2 regions of the Marinomonas sp. HM11-D genome follow, and region 2 is predicted to be linked to the other one. Evidence: predicted binding sites of a transcription regulator. Region 2 holds the regulator's gene; the other holds the start of a gene.
The links. The regulator PhoB, encoded in region 2, activates phosphate uptake and scavenging genes when phosphate is short. The targets are predictions, from matches to a motif close to TGTCATANNNNTGTCANA.

Region 1 (3,915 bases), on a different contig from region 2:
AATTGGCACCAGCCTTGGCTGCCGGTAACTGTGTTGTGCTTAAGCCAGCAGAGCAGACTCCTGCGTCTATCCTTGTGCTAGCCAATTTGATTAAAGATTTACTACCAGCGGGTGTGTTGAACATTGTCAATGGTTACGGTGCTGAAGCCGGTCAGGCACTAGCAACCAGCACGCGTATTGCCAAAATTGCCTTCACGGGCTCGACGCCTGTGGGCTCGCACATCATGAAATGTGCCGCGGAAAATATCATTCCATCGACCGTAGAGCTTGGTGGTAAATCGCCAAACATCTACTTCAACGACATCATGAATGCAGAAGACGCCTTCATCAGTAAGTGTGTTGAGGGTACGGTATTGGCCTTCTTCAACCAAGGTGAGGTGTGTACTTGTCCATCACGCTTGTTGGTACAAGAAGACATCTACGATGACTTCATTAAGCTTGTGGTTGAGCGTATTGGTCAGATTAAGCGTGGCAATCCGCTGGATACTGAAACTATGGTCGGCGCGCAAGCTTCCCAAGAGCAATTCGATAAGATCATGAGCTACCTACAAATTGGTCGTGATGAAGGTGCTGAAGTGCTGATTGGTGGTGACTCAGAAGTGATTGACGGCTTTAACGATGGCTACTACATCAAGCCAACCTTGTTGAAAGGCTCGAACGACATGCGCGTCTTCCAAGAAGAAATCTTTGGCCCAGTGGTCGCAGTGACTACCTTTAAAGACGAAGCGGAAGCGCTGGCGATCGCCAACGATACTGAGTTTGGTCTAGGTGCGGGTGTTTGGACACGCGATACTAACCTTGCTTATCGTATGGGCCGCGGCATCCAAGCGGGCCGTGTATGGATGAACTGTTACCACCAGTACCCAGCGCATGCGGCGTTTGGTGGTTACAAGAAATCAGGTGTTGGTCGTGAGACCCACAAGATGATGTTAGATCATTACCAACAAACTAAGAACATGTTGGTTAGCTACGACATCAATCCGCTAGGCTTCTTCTAAGCCGCACATTTTACCCTGAGAATTGGCCCCCCCAATTCTATTTTTTGGCCCCCTCGGGGGCCTTTTTTTATGGCTAAAATGGTCAAATTGTTAATTGTGACTACGCTTGTAATATTGCTGTCACATAAAGGTCATATAAATGTCACTCAAGTGAAATGTAAGGCGCTTGGGGCAGTGATTGTGTCAAGTTTCGGTCTACTTTGGGTTTTTATAGAAAAGATCTAAGTGTAGAATGTCGCGCGTTTCAATTTAATGAAATTTGACGGATTAATTTGAAGAGCTGGTTAAGTGCCTTGGGAAAAGGCAGCGCGGCAATTTTGCCAACCAGTGTCGTTTAATTACCTAAGAAGTATCTTTTATGGATCTAGCAAACTACGGCTCAGACACAAAAACTACCCGCGGTGGTGAAATCGTTCGTATCCTAGTTGCGTTGGCCTTCGTTGTCATCGCAGGCTACTACGCTTACACCCATGGCGAAGGCATTTCAAATGTCTCTATCCTAGCGATTGCAGCGGCATTTGGTGCTTACATGGCACTGAATATCGGTGCTAACGACGTTGCCAACAACGTTGGCCCTGCGGTAGGTTCAAAAGCCCTATCGATGACGGGCGCGATCTTGATTGCTGCGATCTTTGAAGCAGCCGGTGCCTTGATTGCTGGTGGTAGCGTTGTCGGTACCATTAAAAATGGCATCATCAACCCTAATGCTTTGCCTGATGTTGCGACCTTTATTTGGGTGATGATGGCGGCCTTGCTTGCCGGCGCTATTTGGTTGAACCTTGCGACTTACCTAGGCGCTCCAGTATCGACGACTCACTCGATTGTCGGTGGTGTAATGGGAGCAGGTATCGCAGCCGGTGGTTGGGATATTGCTAACTGGGATAAAGTAGGAGCTATCGTTGCAAGCTGGGTGATTTCACCAGTCATGGGTGGTGTGATTGCGGCTTCGTTCCTGATCTACATTAAGCGCTCTATCACTTACAAGAGTGACATGATCGAAGCTGCGAAGAAAGTTGTGCCAATGCTAGTAGCCTTCATGGTATGGGCGTTCGCAACTTATTTGGCAATGAAAGGCTTGAAACATATCTGGAAGCTAGACTTTGTTACCGCGGCATTGATTGGTCTTGGTCTAGCGATCACTGCTTACTTTGTGGTTCGTCCGCTTATCGACCGTGCAGCTCAGAAAGCTGCCAGTGAGAAAGATGCGGTAAACAATCTGTTTACTGTTCCTTTGGTGGTTTCTGCGGCGTTGCTAAGTTTTGCTCATGGCGCCAACGACGTAGCCAACGCGATTGGTCCATTGGCTGCAATCAATGATGCTCTATTGCATGGCGGTATGGCTTCTAAAGCAGCGATTCCTCTATGGGTAATGATGGTGGGTGGCTTGGGTATTGCCATCGGTCTAGCGCTATTTGGTCCAAAACTGATTCGTACGGTAGGCTCTGAAATCACTGAGCTTGATAAAACGCGCGCATTCTGTGTTGCGATGGCCGCTGCGATTACGGTAATCATCGCTTCTCAGCTTGGTTTACCAGTAAGTTCTACTCATATTGCCGTAGGTGGTATCTTCGGTGTGGGCTTCCTACGTGAATACTTGAAGCTTTCTTACGAGAAGAAATTGGCTCAGATCGAGAAGCACTCTGAAAACTCGGGTCTGGGTGCAGAAGATACACACGCCTTCGTTGAGCGCTTTAAAATGGCGGATGTAGAAGAAAAGCGTGCGATCTTACGTGAAGTGAAATCGCTACAGACTTCTGCACCAATCAGTAAAGAAGAGCGTAAGAGTCTTAAGAAAGCGACTAAGAAAGAGTTGGTTAAGCGTTCCGCGCTACTACGTATCGCTGCCGCATGGGTGATCACGGTTCCTGCTTCGGCATTGTTGGCTGCGGTCATCTTCTATGCACTACTAGGCTTCTCTGTCGCTTAATTGCGCGAATATTAGAGAGTTTTGAAAAACCGATCATGCATAATGATCGGTTTTTTTATATGCTTAGCTTTCTAATAGGCTCTTAACATTGGCGGAACTTCCTGTGACTGGTGGTTTTTTAGTAACAATTATTATTGCCGTTGCTATCGGTGGTACGGCTTCGATTATAGCGATTGCCTTGCTGCGCTTTTATAAGGAGCGTCAGGAACGCCAACAGCAGGAGCTTGAACAGCTGAGCCGCCGTTGTTATCGCGTAGTGGATTTGTTGACGGGTCTATCGGACCGCTATCTGCCTTTGCTTTCTAAGCAGGTGTTAGTGGAGTACTTAATTTCAAGTATTCACTTTTTGAACCGACATAATTTAGTAAGTGATTTGGAAGCCATGCTACCAGGCTACGAGCGGCTGCTAGGAGAGCTTAAAGCTGGCCATCAAGCTTCGATCAATGACAAAGTTCAAACCCACGTGCAACTGTCTCAGGCGCAGCAAGCGCTACAAGCGGTACCCTTATTGCTGCGCGGCTTGGTGAGCAGTAACTTCATCGATAAAGCCACAGCGAAAGATCAGGTGGCCTTGGTGCGTTTCTCTTTTTGTCTTGCGCACCATGATTTGTTAGTCAAAGAAGCCATGGTCAGTTATGAATTGGATAAAAAAGCTGGGGCGCTGGAGAAGCTGCGACAGGCCCTCGCAGAAATGGAAAAAGTGGCCACCTATAACGAATCGGCCGTGGTGATCAGTAAGCTCAACGCTACCATTGAGCGCATTGAAAATGAATTATTTGGAAAAAGTTCTAGAGCAAGCTAAGTCCTTCTGTTATAAGGCATAAATGACTTTATAAACCTATTAAAAGAATCGTCACTGCGGAACGTAATCTATGACGGCAATTATTGTGACGCTACTGCTGCTGGCTATCGGTGGTTTTATAGCGTTCGCTATCTACCTACAACTGAAAGAACAAGCTAGGATTGAGCGTTTGCGTAAAGCAGCGTTAC
Region 2 (3,915 bases):
GGCCAATGCCCACCTGCCAACCGATGTGATTGAAATGCAAACCCTACATTTCACCAAAGAACAGCTAGGCGCTTGGCTACTGAAACATTGGGGCTTGCCAGAAAGCATCTACACGGCGGTGCGTTACAGCCAGACACCAAATTATCAAGGCGACCACTTCAAACTGGCACTTGGTTTACAACTTTGCCATCAACTGTTTAACGATGAGCCACTTAATCCTGAACTACTGCAAGCGTTAAACTTAAAAGCGGAAGACGCACAGAAGTGTCATCGCAAAGTACTCAGCTCTTCTAGCGAACTGTGCAAAATGGTTGATCTGATAAGCGGGGCCAAATGAACCTGCTAAACCACAAGCTGGCGCAGCAGTTTGACTACCGCTGGCATAGCATTGAGCAGGTTGCGCGCGTTGCCATTCCGAAAAATATCTTGCCGTGGCTAATCACCAGTCATTCGATTACCGCGAAGCTGCGTCAAGCGGGTCAATTGCGGGTCGAGGTATTAAGCGATGCTTGGCAACTCCCATCACCGCGTGAACGTCTACGATTGAAGTTAAAAAATCGCGAAACGGCTCGAGTACGTAGCGTCATTTTGTACGTCGATGAGATCCCTGTGGTGTATGCTCGGTCAATTATTCCAGCCCGCTCATTGCGCGGCTCTTGGCGCTACCTGCCGCATTTAGGCAACCGTCCTCTGGGTGGTTACGTGTATAAATCTAAAGGCTTACGCCGTAGCCCAACGGAAGTCGTGAAACTGCCTGCTGGTTTGATTCTGAATTGCCAAGACTCGCTCTGGGCGCGGCGTTCCGTATTTATCGAATATGGCCCAGGTATCTTGGTCAACGAAGCCTTCTACCCTGCCATCAGTGCTATTACGCCGGCCGCCGGACAACTTTAACAAAGCGATAAAATCCATGAGTAAACTAAAAGATTACGCCGACTTAACCCGTTTTAACCGCCCAATCGGTTCCCTATTGCTGATGTGGCCAACCCTTTGGGCACTTTGGTTGGCGGCCGATGGCTGGCCAGAATGGCATCTGATTTTCATCTTTGTACTGGGTGTGTTCAGCATGCGCTCAGCAGGCTGCGTCATTAACGACTTTGCCGATCGTAAAGTCGATGGCTTTGTCGAACGTACTAAGAACCGTCCGTTGCCGTCCGGTCGTGTATCAGAAGTAGAAGCCTTGGCACTGTTTGCCGGACTATCGATTTTAAGCTTTATTTTGGTGCTGTTTACCGACCTGCAAACCATTTTGCTGTCTTTTGTCGGTTTGTTCCTAGCAGCGCTGTATCCTTTTATGAAACGCTACACCCATTTACCGCAGCTGTTCCTAGGCTTGGCGTTCTCATGGGCCATCCCGATGGCCTACAGCGCTCAAGGGGGTAGCTTACTGGATCCGCAACTGTGGATGTTGTTTGTGGCGAACTGTTTCTGGACCATCGCCTATGACACCTACTACGCCATGACTGACCGTCCCGACGATTTGAAAGTCGGCATTAAGTCCACCGCTATCCTATTTGGCCGTTACGACTTACTGGTGATTATTATTCTGCAGGGCCTAACCCTATCGCTGATGATGTGGATTGGCGTGATTGCTCAGCTGGGGATTTTGTACTTTGTCAGCTTGTTGGGCGCTGTGTACCTGTTTTACCAGCAATACCAACAAGCCAAAGAGCGTGAGCGCCAAGCCTGCTTCCGTTCTTTCTTAGATAATAACCGTGTCGGTTACTGCATCTTTGCAGGAATCTTACTCGGGTATTACATTTAATTGTGGCAATCATGTGGCACTGATATGACAATTTAACACAGCTGTCATATTTAGCGGCTTTAATAACTACCGTTCCTGAGATGAGGATAAATCCTGTGACCGGTAAAAAAGTACTAATTATTGATGATGAAGCACCAATCCGCGAGATGATCGCCGTCGCGCTGGAAATGGCTGGCTATGAATACATGGAAGCGGAAAATAGCCAACAGGCGCATGAGATGATCGTCGATCACCGCCCTGATTTGGTGTTAGTGGATTGGATGATGCCTGGTGGCAGTGGCGTTGAGTTGACTCGTCGCCTGAAAAAAGACCCAACCACGGCGGAAATTCCCGTCATCATGTTGACCGCGAAAAGCGAAGAAGACAACAAGATTCAAGGTCTAGAAGTGGGTGCGGATGATTACATCACCAAGCCATTCTCGCCACGTGAATTGGTGGCGCGTTTAAAAGCGGTATTGCGTCGTGCCACACCACAAGGTGTCGACGACCCAATCGAAGTGGAAGGCCTACTGCTAGACCCTATCAGCCAACGCGTTTCCATTGGCACCATGCCAATCGAGATGGGACCGACTGAGTACCGCTTGTTGAAATTCTTAATGACTCACCAAGAGCGTGCCTACTCTCGCGCACAGCTATTGGATCAAGTCTGGGGTGGAAACGTTTACGTTGAAGAGCGTACGGTGGATGTGCATATTCGTCGTCTACGTAAAGCGATTGGCGATTCCCACGACTTTTTAATTCAAACGGTTCGCGGCACGGGTTACCGATTCTCTGCGAAACGTACGGCATAGACTTTATATGAAAAGAACTTGGCAACGAGCTTTCATTACATGGATGAGTGGACTAATGGCGGTGATCGCCATTGGTTTCGTATTGGGCCATATTCTTGCGCTAGCCTTATTGTATACGCTCGGTACGCTGTATTGGCAGCTGTATCAACTGTATCAATTTCACAATTGGCTACGCCGCTCCGGTAAAGCTGCGCCCCCAGACGCGACGGGTATCTGGGGTGAAATCTTTGATGCAGTCTATCGTCTGCAAAAGAAACAGCGTAAATCGAAACGTCGTATGCGCCAAGCCTTGAACCGTATCGAGAACTCCACCGCCGCGCTCAAAGAAGGCGTGATCATGGCCGATAATAACGGCAACTTGGAATGGTGGAACAACTCGGCGGGCTTGTTATTGGGCCTGCAACGTCCTGTCGATCGTGGTCAACCGATTACCAATATTCTGCGTAATCCGGAATTCTTTAAATACTTCACGCAAAAGCGCTTTGGTGAGCCTCTCGTGATTAAATCGCCTTCAAAAGAAGGGGTATATTTAGAGCTGCAAACCACGCTTTACGACCAAAACGATCACCTGATTTTTGTCCGTGATGTGACCCGTTTACATTTGCTAGAGCAGATGCGTAAAGACTTTGTCGCAAACGCTTCCCACGAGCTGAAAACGCCACTGACAGTGATCAAAGGCTATCTTGAAACCTTATCCATGTTTAAAGATAACCTGCCGCCGTCCATGCAACGCGGTATCGTCAATATGACCGATCAGTCGTTGCGTATGGAGCATTTGATCGAGGACTTGTTGTTGCTGTCTCGCCTAGAGACCAATGATCAGAAAGAGCCCCATCAATGGCTTAAGCTGGAAGACATTTGTGAGACGGTGCGTAAAACCGCCCTGCCGATGATGTCAGAGCAGCATGAGATTAGCTTTGAGATTCCAGAAGATAGCTACATTTATGGCGCTACCAGTGAGCTTTATAGCGCGTTTTCAAACCTTATCTTCAACGCGATCAAGTACTCACCAGAAGGTGGTCACGTTCAGGTAAAATGGATTCAAAATGAATTCAGTGGAGTGTTCTCAGTAGAAGACCAAGGTTTGGGCATCGACCCACGCCACATTCCACGTCTAACGGAACGCTTCTTCCGTGTCGATAAGGGCCGCGGCTCTAACACTGGTGGTACTGGTTTGGGCTTAGCGATCGTCAAGCACGTCTTGATTCACCATAACGCCAAGCTGCAAATTCGCAGTCAACCGGGGTTTGGCAGCACCTTCTCCTGCCACTTCCCAACCGACCGTGTACGCCAAGAGGCATTGCTAGCGACCGTGGCAAGCGATGTGGAAGACAACGTGGATGACGTGAAGAAAGTGTC

Region 1: a site for PhoB is predicted at 1,106-1,123, ahead of ACOSVP_RS09045 (inorganic phosphate transporter). Genes of this name have one in related genera too.

What each region holds. Positions count from the first base shown of each region.
Region 1 is NZ_JBMMKT010000005.1:90,754-94,668, forward strand. Features, by position in the region: gene exaC (acetaldehyde dehydrogenase ExaC) at 1-998, shown strand, start outside; gene ACOSVP_RS09045 (inorganic phosphate transporter) at 1,357-2,925, shown strand; gene ACOSVP_RS09050 (hypothetical protein) at 3,029-3,727, shown strand; gene ACOSVP_RS09055 (hypothetical protein) at 3,798-3,915, shown strand, end outside.
Region 2 is NZ_JBMMKT010000008.1:103,136-107,050, forward strand. Features, by position in the region: gene ACOSVP_RS12325 (HDOD domain-containing protein) at 1-337, shown strand, start outside; gene ACOSVP_RS12330 (chorismate--pyruvate lyase family protein) at 334-894, shown strand; gene ubiA (4-hydroxybenzoate octaprenyltransferase) at 911-1,765, shown strand; gene phoB (phosphate regulon transcriptional regulator PhoB) at 1,861-2,556, shown strand; gene phoR (phosphate regulon sensor histidine kinase PhoR) at 2,564-3,915, shown strand, end outside.